DNA from 3 places in the Pseudoalteromonas sp. APC 3495 genome. Region 2 is predicted to be linked to each of the others. Evidence: predicted binding sites of a transcription regulator. Region 2 holds the regulator's gene; each other region holds the start of a gene.
What was found. The regulator sigma-54, encoded in region 2, starts transcription at its own class of promoters, with help from an activator protein. The targets are predictions, from matches to a motif close to GTTGGCACGNNNNTNGNNT.
Positions count from the first base shown of each region.

Region 1: a site for sigma-54 is predicted at 2,291-2,309, ahead of fliE (flagellar hook-basal body complex protein FliE). Genes of this name have one in related genera too.
Region 3: a site for sigma-54 is predicted at 3,002-3,020, ahead of QL984_RS07085 (YggN family protein). Genes of this name have one in related genera too.

Region 1 covers NZ_JASDDA010000017.1:29,844-34,853, forward strand. Annotated here, with positions in the region: gene QL984_RS08980 (ATP-binding protein) at 1-770, shown strand, start outside; gene QL984_RS08985 (sigma-54 dependent transcriptional regulator) at 767-2,191, shown strand; gene fliE (flagellar hook-basal body complex protein FliE) at 2,349-2,681, shown strand; gene fliF (flagellar basal-body MS-ring/collar protein FliF) at 2,702-4,417, shown strand; gene fliG (flagellar motor switch protein FliG) at 4,410-5,010, shown strand, end outside.
Region 2 covers NZ_JASDDA010000009.1:33,465-38,474, forward strand. Annotated here, with positions in the region: gene lptA (lipopolysaccharide transport periplasmic protein LptA) at 1-134, shown strand, start outside; gene lptB (LPS export ABC transporter ATP-binding protein) at 131-856, shown strand; gene QL984_RS05570 (RNA polymerase factor sigma-54) at 1,238-2,737, shown strand; gene hpf (ribosome hibernation promoting factor) at 2,764-3,051, shown strand; gene ptsN (PTS IIA-like nitrogen regulatory protein PtsN) at 3,056-3,508, shown strand; gene rapZ (RNase adapter RapZ) at 3,528-4,370, shown strand; gene QL984_RS05590 (HPr family phosphocarrier protein) at 4,395-4,667, shown strand; gene mgtE (magnesium transporter) at 4,807-5,010, shown strand, end outside.
Region 3 covers NZ_JASDDA010000012.1:18,254-23,263, reverse strand. Annotated here, with positions in the region: gene QL984_RS07110 (cytochrome b/b6 domain-containing protein) at 19-675, opposite strand; gene QL984_RS07105 (AzlC family ABC transporter permease) at 781-1,485, shown strand; gene QL984_RS07100 (AzlD domain-containing protein) at 1,482-1,781, shown strand; gene QL984_RS07095 (glutathione peroxidase) at 1,875-2,366, shown strand; gene QL984_RS07090 (PA3496 family putative envelope integrity protein) at 2,485-2,670, opposite strand; gene QL984_RS07085 (YggN family protein) at 3,058-3,852, shown strand; gene QL984_RS07080 (hypothetical protein) at 4,613-4,753, shown strand; tRNA gene QL984_RS07075 (tRNA-Ser) at 4,980-5,010, shown strand, end outside.

The sequences.
Region 1 (5,010 bases), on a different contig from region 2:
CTGAGCCTGGGCAACTTATACTAATGACCGATTTAACCGAAACCCGACGCTTACAAAAGCGAGTCGCGCATATGCAGCGTTTAAGTGCCTTAGGTAAAATGGTTGCGTCTTTAGCTCATCAAGTACGCACACCGTTATCAGCGGCTATGTTGTATGCCGCAAATTTAGGCTCAAAACGCTTACCCGAAGCGTCTCGCGGCAGTTTTCATACTAAATTAATGTCACGTTTAAAAGATTTAGAAACCCAAGTAAACGACATGCTGTTATTTGCTAAAAGTGGTGATCAGCAAGTTGTTGAGCAAGTGTCGATGCAACAGCTACTAAGTGAAGTTAAAGCCGGTGCCGATGCTATGGTAGCGCTCAATGATAGCGAATTAAATGTGAGCTTACCTGAGCCTGATATTGAAATTATGGGTAACAAAACAGCATTGGCAAGCGCAATTCAAAACCTAATTCATAATAGTATTCAAGTCATTGGCAGTGGTGCACAAGTACATCTTAGTGCTTTGCGTGATATGCAAGACCCTGATTATGTCCGCATTAGTGTTAGTGATAATGGCCCTGGGCTTGATTTAGCACAAACTGAAAAAATATTTGAACCCTTTTATACCACCAAAAGCCAAGGTACTGGTTTAGGACTTGCCGTTGTAAGTTCAGTGGCCAGTGCACATCAGGGACGTGTTGAAGCAGACAACAACCCACAAGGGGGAGCAATTTTTAGTATGTTGCTACCTATTAGTGTCACATCTAAATTAGGGGAGTCACAATGAGTAACACTATTTTAGTTGTAGAAGATGACGCCGGACTTCGTGAAGCATTAATTGATACGCTTGAAATGTCAGGTATAGCCTGTATGGCCGCCAATAGTGCCGAGCAAGCCATGGTGCTACTAAAAAAAGAAGCATTTTCATTGGTGGTCAGTGATGTACAAATGGGCGCAATGAGCGGCTTGGATTTATTACGTAGTATTAAATTAAATTACCCTGATTTACCCGTACTAATGATGACGGCCTACGCCACTATTGATGATGCTGTAGAGGCTATGCGTTTAGGCGCGATTGATTATATGGCCAAGCCATTTGCACCAGAAGTGCTATTGAATATGGTGAGTCGTTACTTACCAGAAAAAGAAAAAGAAACAGACGGGCCCATTGTCGCCGACCCTAGTAGTATTCAATTACTCGAACTTGCTAATAAAGTTGCTCGATCAGATGCCAGTGTGATGGTGCTTGGGCCAAGTGGCTCTGGTAAAGAAGTACTGGCGCGTTATATTCATGACAAGTCAAAACGCTGCAATGAACCATTTGTAGCAATTAACTGTGCTGCTATTCCTGAAAACATGCTTGAAGCTACTTTGTTTGGCTACGAAAAAGGCGCGTTTACTGGCGCGATTCAGGCCTGCCCGGGTAAGTTTGAACAAGCACAGGGTGGGACTATCTTACTTGATGAAATTACCGAAATGGATTTAGGCTTACAAGCTAAACTACTGCGGGTATTACAAGAACGCGAAGTTGAGCGTTTAGGCGGTCGTAAAACCATTTCGCTAGATGTACGTGTGCTTGCAACCAGTAACCGCGAATTAAAAGAGGCCGTTGCTGAAAATCAGTTCCGCGAAGATTTATATTATCGACTCAATGTGTTTCCTTTACTGTGGCGACCACTGTGTGAGCGCCCAGGGGACATTATTGTGCTGGCTAAACATTTGATTGAACGTCACTTAAGTAAAAGCAAAGAGCCAATGGCGTATTTAGATAGCAGTGCAGAGCAAAAACTGCTTAGCCATAGCTGGCCCGGTAACGTACGCGAACTAGATAACGTTATCCAGCGAGCATTAATTTTACGCAGTGGGAATAGTATTGATGAGCATGCTATTTTTATCGAAAATCTAGCCCCAACGCATTTTGTGGCAGAAACTAAAGCTGACATTGAGCCTGTAAAAAGTAGTCTCAGTAACGCTTATTATGATGAAAAAGCAGCGCCTGCAGATGAGCAAAAAAATGATTTGTTAGCCGTCGATACTGGTAGTTACAAAGATGAGCTTAAAGATAAAGAACATCGTATTATTTTAGAAACCTTGGCACGCTGCCAAGGAAAACGTAAAGAGGTCGCCGAAACCTTAGGTATTAGCCCGCGTACTTTACGCTACAAATTAGCACAAATGCGTGATTTAGGTATTTCCCTCCCAGCATAACCCCCATAAGCCCTAAGTTCAATCACTTGAATTTAGGGCTGTCAAAACTCTGACTGCTTAATTATTTTACTTAAAGCGTTGTTTTAATTGGTTTTAATTTTTGGCATGTTTTGTGCTTTATTCTCTTTAAGAGTTTACTGCATTATCAGAGACAATTATGAAAATTCAAAACAGTGCTTTATTTCAAGAAATGCAATCAATGGCTGCGGAGGCCACACGTAGTAATCAAGTTAATAACTTGCCAACGCAAGTGCAATCAACCTCTACAGCACAGTTTGGTGACATGTTGAGTAATGCCCTTAATACAGTGCATGAGCTTCAGCAAGACACAGGGCAAAAAGTAAAAGCGGTAGAGAATGGCGACAGAAGCGTATCACTTGCTGAGGCTATGATTGCTTCGCAAAAGTCTTCTGTGGCATTTGAAGCTACGGTACAGGTTCGTAATAAGCTTGTTGAGTCTTATAAAGAAATTATGAACATGCCTGTTTAACTAGGTAGTGGAGAATTATTGTGGCGCAATCTAATCAATCTACAGATCTGGCACTTGCTGATGGCATGATGGAGCAAAGTGAAAACGAAGATCAACAAGAGCAAAAATCAGGCTATTTCAGTTCCCTTGGCGGTGTTGATGTTTTACGTCAAATTACCCTGATTGTTGCATTAGCTATTTGTTTAGCCATTGCTATTTTCGTTATTATTTGGGCTCGTCAGCCAGATATGCGCCCTTTAGGTAAAATGCAAACTGAAGAGTTAATAGAAACACTCGACTTTTTAGATGCACAAAAAATTGACTACCAACTTGATGGCAATGTGGTCTCGGTGGATGAAACTGAATATCAAAATATCAAGTTATTGATGACCCGTGAAGGTTTAGATCAAGGGCCTACATCAGGTAGCGACATTATTATGCAAGACATGGGGTTTGGGGTAAGCCAACGTTTAGAACGTGAGCGCCTTAAACATGGCCGTGAGCAACAACTTGCCCGTACTATAGAAGAGCTAAATAATGTTACTCGCGCCAAAGTATTGTTAGCTATTCCCAAAGAAAATGTATTTGCCCGTAGAGAGAAAAAACCCTCTGCGACTGTTGTACTTACTCTTAAACGCGGTCGCTCTCTAGATGGCGAAGAAGTTGACTCAGTAGTTGATATGATAGCTTCAGCGGTACAAGGGCTTGAGCCTTCTCGCGTTACTGTGACCGATCAAAATGGTCGTTTATTAAATTCAGGCTCGCAAACCTCTTTAGCTGCACGCTCGCGTAAAGAATACGATATAGAACGTAAACGTGAGCAAGAATACCTAGAAAAAATCGACAGTATTTTGATCCCCGTGGTTGGATTAGGTAATTACACCGCACAAGTAGATTTAAGTATGGACTTTAGTGCGGTAGAAGAAACACAAAAACGTTACAACCCAGATTTACCTGCGGTAAGAAGTGAAACGACCTTTGAAGAAAATAATATTGGTGGCCTAGCGGTTGGTATTCCAGGCGCGCTGACTAATCAGCCACCAGTTAACTCAACTATTCCTGAAGATGCGATGGCGGGCGGTGCAGGCACTGCAACCTCACCGAGTAGAACTCACAAAGAAGCCACTCGTAACTATGAACTCGATACCACTATTTCACATAAGCGTCAGCAAACTGGAGTGATCCGCAGAATAAGCGTCTCTGTTGCAGTTGATTACCTGCCTACGGTGGGTGAAAATGGTGAAACAACTATGACGCCACGCTCGGTTGAAGCCCTGTCAAATATTCGTCGCTTGTTACAAGGTGGCGTAGGCTTTGATATGCAACGTGGCGATGCACTTGAAGTAGTGACCGTACCATTTGTTCGTGAAGACTCAGCGCTTGATTTCGAGTTGCCTTTATGGGAACAAGATTGGTTTATGAAAATGATGCGCTTAGTATTAGGTGCACTGGTTATTATTGTACTGATTTTAGCTGTCGTTAAACCTATGCTTAAACGCTTAATCTACCCAGATAATACACTTGAAGAATACGATGAAGATTCTCTTAGTTCAGGTGTTGATCTTGGTGACAGCACATTAGATATGCTAAATAATGACTTTGATTCTGCTTCTGTTGGCTTCTCAAGCGATGGTACACTACGCTTACCAGACCTACACGGCGACGAAGACTTACTCAAAGCGGTTCGTGCCCTTGTAGCCAATGAACCAGAACTATCATCACAAGTAGTGAAAGCGTGGTTAACAGAAGATGACTGATCAAGAACAAAAACAACTACCTCAAGCGTTTGATGTTGATAAACTTGATGGAGTAGATAAAGCGGCAATATTATTGCTGAGCTTAACTGAAGAAGATGCAGCGCAAATCCTCAAGCACTTAGAGCCAAAACAAGTGCAAAAGGTCGGTATGGCTATGGCGGCAATCGATGATTTGTCGCAAGCTAAAATTAGCGCGGTTCATAATTTGTTTATTGAACAAATTCAAAGCTTTAGTACGATTGGTTTTCAGTCTGAAGACTTCATCAAAAAAGCACTTACAGCCGCATTAGGTGAAGATAAAGCCGCCAGCTTGATAGACCAAATAGTGATGGGCTCAGGCGCTAAAGGTCTTGATTCATTAAAATGGATGGACTCTAAACAGGTGGCTAACATTATTCGTAATGAGCATCCACAAATTCAAACAATTGTTCTCTCTTACCTAGAGCCGGAACAATCTGCTGAAATTTTAGCGCAATTTCCTGAAAAAGTGCGCCTCGATTTAACCATGCGTATTGCTAATTTAGAAGAAGTACAACCGGCAGCATTGCAAGAATTGAATGAAATTATGGAAAAACAATTTGCCGGTCAAGCGG
Region 2 (5,010 bases):
CAGCTAAAAGTATCACTTACGATATCGAGCAGCAGTTAATTAGCGCAGAAAAAGACGAAAACTCAACAGACCGTGTACACACTATTTTAGTGCCTGTTGAAAATAAAAAAGAAGATGATAAAGGCCAACCATGAGCACATTAAAAGCAGAGCTATTAGCTAAAAGCTACAAAGGTCGTGAAGTTGTAAAAAACGTTGGCCTAGAGGTTGAAGCTGGCAGTATTGTGGGGTTACTTGGCCCTAATGGTGCAGGTAAAACCACCACTTTTTATATGATTGTAGGCCTTGTCCCTAGTGATAAAGGCAAAATATCAATTGATGATAAAGATATTACTTTATTACCGATGCACAGCCGAGCGCGTTTAGGGATTGGTTATCTACCGCAAGAGTCGTCTATTTTTAGAAAGCTGACTGTTTATCAAAACTTAATGGCTATCTTAGAAACACGTAAAGAATTAAACAAACAACAACGCGAAGATACCTTAAATAATTTACTTGATGAATTTAGCATTCAGCATATCCGCGACAGCCAAGGTATGGCCTTATCAGGTGGTGAACGTCGCCGCGTTGAAATTGCTCGCGCGTTAGCAGCAAACCCTAAATTTATCCTTTTAGACGAACCCTTTGCGGGGGTTGATCCTATCTCAGTATTAGATATTAAAAAGATTATAGAGCATCTTAAAAACCGTGGCATTGGCGTACTTATTACAGACCATAACGTGCGCGAAACACTTGATGTTTGTGAAAAAGCCTACATAGTTTCTCATGGGGAGTTAATTGCATCAGGCACTCCTGAATACGTATTAAACGATAAAACAGTACGCGATGTTTATTTGGGCGAGCAGTTCAAGCTCTAATATGTGTGTTATTCCACTAAGCATCTGCTAAGATTAATCATACTTAGGTCTGTTGACCTTTCAAGGTTGAATTTGCAGCAGTCTGTTTGGTATTTAGGCAAGGCAGAGCCTATGTGGTGTGGTATTCCCCATAAATAGGCGATAACGCAGCATCAATGCCAAACAGGCGCTGCCCTTCGGGTTCTGCCTAGGGACGATTTACTCTTTGTTGCCTACATGGATGTAGGTAAGGAGCGTGAGCAGGACGCGGAAGCTTTGCTCGGTTTTGACTTAGCCCACTAGGTTACAAACCTCGCGCCGCAATTAAACCGCCCCTAGTTTGAACAAATTTTAATCCGTAAAGGTCAACAGACCGTAATTTAAAAGGATTGTTAGAGATAAATGAGGCAATCATTACAGCTGCGCATGGGCCAGCAACTTACAATGACTCCACAGTTGCAACAAGCAATTCGCTTATTGCAACTCAGTACATTGGATCTCCAGCAAGAAATTCAAGAAGCGCTCGATAGCAACCCCTTGCTTGAAGTTGAAGAACACGATTACAGCGAAGACACTGCAGGTAAAAACGAACAAAAAGCCGATAACGATGACTTAACGCTAAGTGCCTCAGCTGACGATAAACCTAGCGAGGATGAGCAAGATAGCGGCGAAGCAATGACCAAAGACACCATTAGCGATGATATGGCTATGGATGTTACTTGGGATGAATATATGAGCGCTGCGCCTGCCTCTTCATCGGGCCCAATGCCAGAAGATGAATCTATTTATCAAGGCTCTTCGACTGAAACGCTGCATGAGTATTTAATGTGGCAACTTCAACTGACGCCGTTTAGTCCTACCGATGAAGCGATAGCTATTGCAATTGTAGAAGCTGTGGACGACTCAGGGATTCTAACCCTTAGCTGTGAAGAAATATTAGAAAGCTTTAACCAAGAAAACGACGGCGAAGATGAAGTTGAACTTGACGAAATAGAAGCGGTACTAAAGCGTATTCAACTATTTGATCCAGTGGGAATAGCCGCGCGTAGTTTACAAGAGTGCTTGTGTATTCAGCTAAATCAATTTGATAAAGACACACCTTTTTTAAACGAAACAAAAATGATCTTAACCGATCATATTGATTTACTTGCTGCACGTGACTATCGCACGTTGATGAAAAAAACAAAGCTTAAAGAAGATGAGCTTAAAGAAATCATGACGTTGATTCATACGCTCAGCCCAAAACCGGCAGACACTATTGTTAGAGAAGAGTCTGAATACGTTATTCCTGATGTGTCGGTTAAAAAAGTTAAAGGTCGTTGGGTAGTTGAATTAAACCCAGATAGCATGCCTAAGATCAGAGTAAATAGCCAATATGCAGCTATGTCGCGTACGGTTAAATCAAGTGGTGATAGCCAGTTTATTCGCTCGCACTTACAAGAGGCTAAATGGTTTATAAAAAGCTTAGAAAGTAGAAATGACACGCTACTTAAAGTAACCAACTGTATTGTGCAACAGCAACAGGCCTTTTTTGAACACGGTCCTGAGGCTATGAAGCCTATGGTGCTTAACGATGTGGCTGAAATGGTGGAAATGCACGAGTCGACTATATCGCGTGTTACTACGCAAAAATACATGCATACACCACGTGGCATTTTTGAGCTTAAATATTTCTTTTCAAGCCATGTAAGTACTGAAAATGGTGGCGAATGTTCATCAACAGCAATACGTGCATTAATTAAAAAATTAATCGCTGCAGAAAACTCAGCTAAACCATTGAGTGATAGTAAAATTGCAGATATATTGGCAGAGCAAGGAATTAAAGTAGCGAGGAGAACCATTGCAAAATATCGCGAATCTCTAGCTATTCCCCCGTCTAATCAACGTAAAAGTTTGATTTAAGGCGTACAACAAAGAGGAAAATGTTTATGCAACTGAATTTAACTGGTCGCCATGTAGATATTACCGACTCGCTTAGAGACTACGTAAATAGTAAATTTTCGAAGTTACAGAGGCACACTGATCACATAACGAATGTGCACGTTATTCTCGATGTAGAAAAACTAAACCAAAAAGCTGAAGCAACCGTTCATGTTAGTGGCGCTGAGATTTTTGCCTCTACTGAGCATCAAGATATGTATGCCGCTATAGACTCGCTCATTGACAAGCTAGATCGTCAAGTAATTAAACACAAAGAGAAACTTGCTCGACACTAACACTATGAAACTAAGCTCACTTATCTGTCAGGACTGCAGTAAAGCTGCGGTCCTTTTTAATAGTAAAAAAAGAATTTTAGAATTTATCAGTGAATTGGCTCACAATAAGCTGCCCTATTTAACACAACAAGATATTCTTAATGCATTAACTGCAAGAGAAAAGCTTGGAAGTACAGGCATTGGCCGAGGCATTGCTATTCCACATGGTCGCATGAGTGGAGCTCAAGAGCCCCTTGCTTTGATTTTAGTGAGCGAAACAGCTATTAATTTTGATGCGATTGATAACCGGCCGGTTGACATTTTTGTCGCGTTAATTGTTCCCGATGGCGATAATCAGCAGCATTTGAAAACGCTAGCCACGATTGCTGATAAGCTCAATGATAAAGAATTTTGTAAACAGTTACGCGCCGCCAAATCGGATAGCGAACTATATCAGGTTATCGTCAGTCAATCGTAGTAACAAAGAAAGGTGATAAATGGAATTAATAATTATAAGCGGTCGTTCAGGGTCAGGTAAATCTGTGGCGTTACGCGTTGTGGAAGACTTAGGTTATTATTGTGTAGACAATATTCCTCTTAATTTATTACCATCATTAGTGCGCAGTGTTTCCGACAGTTATAATAAAATTGCCGTGAGTGTTGATGTACGTAACCTACCTAAAGAGCAACAGCAGTTTAATGAAATCATTGAATATTTACCTGGTTTTACTAAACCAACGGTATTTTATTTAGACAGTGACGATCAAACATTAATAAAACGCTTTTCGGAAACGCGTCGTCTCCACCCTTTATCTATTGATTCTTTGCCGCTTGATTTAGCCATAAAAAAAGAAAAACAACTGCTTGATGTATTGATTAATCGTGCTGATTATATGATTGATACCACAGATTTAAGTGTGCATCAGCTTGCTGAATCTATTCGTGAAAAAATACTCGGAAAAAAAGATAAACAACTGATCATTACCTTTGAGTCATTTGGTTTTAAACACGGCATCCCTAAAGAAGCAGATTACGTATTCGATGCCCGTTTTTTACCAAACCCGCATTGGGAGCCTGAACTTAAGCCACTTACGGGGCTGGATCAACCAGTAAAAGACTACCTAGCAAGTCACAGCATAGTGCAAAAATTTACATGGCAAATTCAAACATTTGTGCAAACATGGCTGCCGCATTTAGAACGAAATAACCGCAGCTACTTAACCATTGCAATTGGCTGTACCGGTGGGCAACACCGCTCTGTTTATTTAGCGCAAACCATTGGTGAAAGCTTTGCAATGAGTCATCCTAATGTAAAAATTCGCCACCGAGAACAAGAATAAAATCAAAGCTTGCGAGAACATGTCATGCGGTTAGAAAATACATTTTTAATAAAAAACAAATTAGGATTACACGCTAGAGCGGCGACAGTATTAGCTCAGCTTTCTGTGCAATTTGATGCCACAATCACTTTATTTCAAGATGACAAACAAGCCGCTGGCGATAGCGTGCTGGCACTTATGTTACTCGAAAGCAGCCAAGGCAAAGAAGTTAAGGTGGTATGCGAAGGCCCCGACGCTGAGCCTGCACTTAGCGCAATAGGTGAACTCATCGACCAACGATTTAATGAGCAAGAATAAAAAAGTTCATTATTAACTCATCATCCTAAGCTTAGGTTAATAGTGGTTGAGTTAGTTTGCTCACATAAAGTAAGATAAACTAAAATTGAATAGCATTTATACCCTTCCAGCATGTAATACAATTTAATTAAGGACGCCAATGCCTGAAGCTTTAGAACAAGATATTCCACTACAACAACTAAAACAGGTGACTAAGTCACTAAATAGTGGTCAATTTGTTCAAGTTAGACGCATGCTGGCAAAAACGGCGCCTTGTGATACCGCACTTCTTTTAGAATCATCCCCGCATAAAATTCGCCGTATGCTCTGGCAGCTTGTTGATCCTGATGTACAAGGTGATGTG
Region 3 (5,010 bases), on a different contig from region 2:
TGTATTAGCGCCATTTTTTTAACTAAGCAGATAACTTAAAGGCTCACTTCCCCAAGTACTCATTAATAAAATCAGTAATAGTAACAATAAAAACCATGCAATCCATGGTGACTTTGTCTCAGGCTCTGAGCTTTGTGTTGGCAGTGCTTTATTGCCGGTGATCATTGCTTTTACTAAAGGCTTGCCTTTAATTTTGTAAGCAATAATAGCCACAACATGCAAAATAATCGCATAAAATAAAATATCAAAATTGATATGGTGCAGCCAGTTGGCAAAATCAATCGTATCACTCGATACATACTGCGCTAACGGGCCATCAGTTAAAATGCCATCACTGCTCATTAAACCACTAACCAGTTGCGTAATAATCAGTATAAAAAATAATAACACCATATAACTACCTGGTGCAGAATGGCCCACATCATTTATTTTTTTGCCACTAAAAGAAGCAAGCACCGACTTAGGAGAATGCAGTAATGCCGATATTCTTGCCGTTTTACTGCCTATAAGACCCCATATAATCCGCGTTGAGATAAGCGCTAAAGTAAAAAAGCCAACCACAAAATGTAGCTCTATCATGCCCTCTTCAGCACTAAAATAAAGCGCAGCAATACTCAATACTAATAACCAATGAAAGCTTCTTAAAAAGCCATCCCACACTTTTACCTTGAACATTGCACCTTCCCTAAAAAACAGTATCATCTAAAACGCTAACTATTTTAGCATCTTAATATTAAGGTATCCTAATGAGTCTTTCTACCAGTGCGCAGAGTAAAACACATGCAGTCCATTAAAAAACCGATACTAAAAGGCTTTTTAGATATGCTGCCATTATGTTTAGCCGTTATTCCTTGGGGGATTTTATGTGGCTCGTTGGCAATACAAAATGGCTTTACCCCTTTTGAAACTCAAGCCATGTCGCTACTGGTATTTGCAGGCTCGGCGCAGCTGGTTGCAATTGAGCTCATTGCTGGTAATACCCCTCTATTAACCATTTTATTTACCACGTTTATTATTAGCTCTCGCCATTTTTTATATGGCTTGGCGGTTCGTCACAAAGTGATTGAGCAACCCATGCGTTGGCGCCTTCCAGTCAGCTTTGTCTTAACTGATGAACTATTTGCTTTTTCGCATCACCCTCGCGCCTACCAGACTCAAACGCGCCTAATTTACGCGCTCAGCGCAGGCTTTAGCTTTTACATTGCTTGGAATATTTGGACACTTATCGGTATTATAGCCGGCACTATGCTCCCTGATCTAACCAATTTAGGACTCGACTTTGCGATTGCTGCAACCTTTATTGCTTTGGTTATCCCAGGAGTTAAAAATTTAGCCACTCTTGTCACGGTCATTGTTGCAGGGATCTGTGCCACTTTATTAAAAAGCACAGGCTTTGAGCTGTGGTTGGTATGCTCAGCACTATTAGCAATGAGTGCAGGTTACACTGTAACTAGAATAGTAAAAAATAAGGACGCTAAATCATGATGACGACTATTTTACTTATGGCATGTATTACCTTTTTTACCCGTTATTTATTCTTACACCGCGCGCTACCATTTAAAGTAGGGCCTAAAATGCAGCAGTTTTTGAGCTTCAGTGCACCTGCGGTTCTAACAGCGATTTGGGTGCCGATTGTATTTATAAATGATGGTGGCATTAATCTAAATTGGCAAAACCCTTATTTAAGCGCAGCGATTGTAGCCATTATAGTTGCTTACAAAACACATAATATTTACCTAACCACACTTGCTGGTATGGGGTTATTTTTGATTTTAAATTAACAGTAACGCCATAGCAGTGTTCACTATTTCGACTTTGTTAATCACCAAGCAAAGGTTAGACTATGCCAAATAAACAAATAATAGCTTAATAATATGCACCCATTTCATCAACTAAGTGCTACTAGCCTGCAAGGCCAACCTATCGATTTTAAAGAGTTTGTAGGTAAAGTTGTGTTAATAGTAAATACCGCAAGTGAGTGTGGATTCACCTATCAATACGAGTCATTGCAAGCATTACACGAAAAGTATGCCAGCCAAGGTTTAGTCATTATAGGTTTCCCGTGTAACCAATTTGGCCAGCAAGAACCCGGAGACGCGAATCAAATAGCACAAGGTTGTTTAATAAATTACGGAGTTAGTTTTTTAATCGCAGAAAAAGTGAACGTTAATGGTCAGCATACACATTCGGTTTTTCGCTATTTAAAATCTGTATTGCCGGGGTTTTTGACACGAAAAATTAAGTGGAACTTCACAAAATTTTTGATTAATGCAGATGGCTCACCGATTAAGCGCTACGCGCCCTTTACTAAACCTGAAAAACTAGAAAAAGTAATTGAAAAAGCATTGCTCGCAGCTAAAGTTTGAGGCTTAAAAATTATAAAGAGGCATAAAGCCTCTTTATTACCAACCCACAGAGCTCTAAATACTAACTAAGTAGCAGTTAAAAGCTAATATGTCGGCACTGATTTGTACTAGCGACAACCTAATCAATATAATCGTTTAAGTCATCTTCACCTAGGTTTTTACGCAAGCGTTTTTGCTCAAGGTAATCCTCTAACTTTCTTTTCACCTTTTGCTTTTTCTTGTCGTGTTGATTACGCCCGACCATTTCGTATTCGTCTTCAACAAAATCATCATCTAGCGCATCGTAACTAAATGTCTTACCCACAACCCACTCCATAAAGTGTTTGAGACCAATTACGGATTCTTGTATCGCGATAATTGGTGAAATTAAAATGTTCAACGCAAATTCATTGTACAAATTTACGTCAAAATAAAGCCACATCGCTATCCTAAATAGTCTCTGTGTCAGTATTGTGAATAAATAGCGCTAAATTTGAATTGTGGAAAGTGAGAGTTTTTTATCGTATCGATAAATTTTATTTATTATCATTTAACTGTTGGTTATTTTGACCAAATTTTAGCTTTTTTAATAACTTTACTTTCAACTTCAAAGCACCTTAAAAATCACAAACCACTGTTTTTAAACACTAAAAACTATTGGCACCAAACTTGTTATAAGTTAATTATCATCATCAAAAAACAGAGAATAAACATGAAAGAATTATTATTAGTTAGCGCAATTATGTGCGCCCCCGTCGCCATGGCTCATAACGATAACAGCTCTTCAATTACATTTAGTAACGACGAATGTAAAGTTGAGTTTAAAAACGATGTACGTATAAAGCCAAGTGAATTAGAAATTTTTAAAGCCAACAATCAACGTATGACTTTTACCACTCAAGGTGAGTTGTCGATCAATGGCGAGCAAGTAGCATTAAATAGCGCTCAGCGCCAAGCACTGACCAACTACACAGATAATTTACGTGCGCAATTACCTGAAGTAGCCAACATTGCACTTGATGGCGTTAAAATTGCGGGCGTTGCATTAGAAGAAGTCGCCAATGCATTTAATATTGATGGCCTCGATAACATTGCTACCTTAATGGACGATATTCAACAAGAAGTAGAGGGTACCTTTTACCAACAAGGTACATTTGTCATGGGCCAGCAAAGCTTCACTCAGTTTGGTGAAAACTTTGAACAGCAGTTTGAACAACAAATAGAAACTGCCGTTGAGTCGGCCGTAATGCAATCAATGGGCAGTATTTTAGTAGCATTAGGCTCTGAGCTAATGGGTTCAGGTGGCGACATGCAAGCCTTTGAAGAGCGCATGGAAAATATGGGCGCACAAATAGAAGAAAAAGTAGAGCTCCATGCAAAAAAACTTGAACAGCGTGCAAATACACTGTGTGGTGACTTTGTTGAAATCGCACAACAAGAAACTCAACTTGCTGCGCAAGTGCCTGCATTAAAAGGCTATGAGTTATTTACTATAAAACAGCACTAACTGCTCAGCATTTTAATTAATCTCCCTTTGCGGCATTTGCTTTTAAGCTATGCCGCATTTTGCGTTTTTTACCCCCACCAGTCCCATTTAACTCAAATAATAGACTGTTGAGCGGATCTGCTCTTGCTGTGCAGAGGCATTTTGTGGCTTCATAGTAAAATACAAACCAAAGTATAATCTTCACTTCGCTCTAGATCACTTAGAATGCCGTCCGAGCTGATGATTGTAAGCCCAAATTGCAACATATTAAAACCACCTCTTTTTAAGTTTTAAATTCTTGAGGCGGTGCGATCCCCAGTTAGACGCGTTTTAAAACGCAACTAACTCCAAAGTGCCTAGTAACCTAGGCACTTTTTTTATAATTTAAAAGCCTAGCAACACTCTTTTTTATCGTTTCTTTAATGCTCTTCTCTGATAAATAATTAACCACCTATAAATAGCATGTTAAATCTTTTAACGAAGTAAAACCCACCCCATTAATACAAAATAATTTAATCTGAATAACTATTCAAAATAATCTATTTATAAACATATTAAAATTAAAAAAACTGCAAAAGCCCCGTATAAAAGTGATATAGCACACGACTATAATGAATAAATATACAAAATCAAAAAAAACGCCATTAAATAGCAAATCAAAAAAAACACTTTCAGATTAAAAAAACTAATACTTCACCAGCAATTTTTATCGCTTTATTTTTAACCAACCTACGGGCAAAATGCACACGTTTTCAACAGACACAACCTTGGAGCGAATACAATGAACCCAATTAATACATTAAACCAAACAGCCACAACTCACGTTGCAGTTAAACCAACTAATCGCAAAGCGAGAATGTTAGCTAAACTTAACCGTTACGGAAAAAAATTAGCACTTGGCGGTGCAATTCAATACAAATAATCACCCAACCATGATTTTTGTATTGTTGCAGCAAACACCCAACCACTAAATGAAGTTTCTTCTTTAGCTCCATCTGTTTGCTGCCAGCTCCCTCCTCATAGCTAAAAATCATCTTTAATTTTCATAATTTACAAAAAAAACCGCATTTACGCTCACTTTTTAAGCAAACGATCTTTTTGCTATTTACACAGGCAACTCACCTAAGTATTATCCTGCATCACGACGTGGAGAGATGGCAGAGTGGTCGAATGCACCGG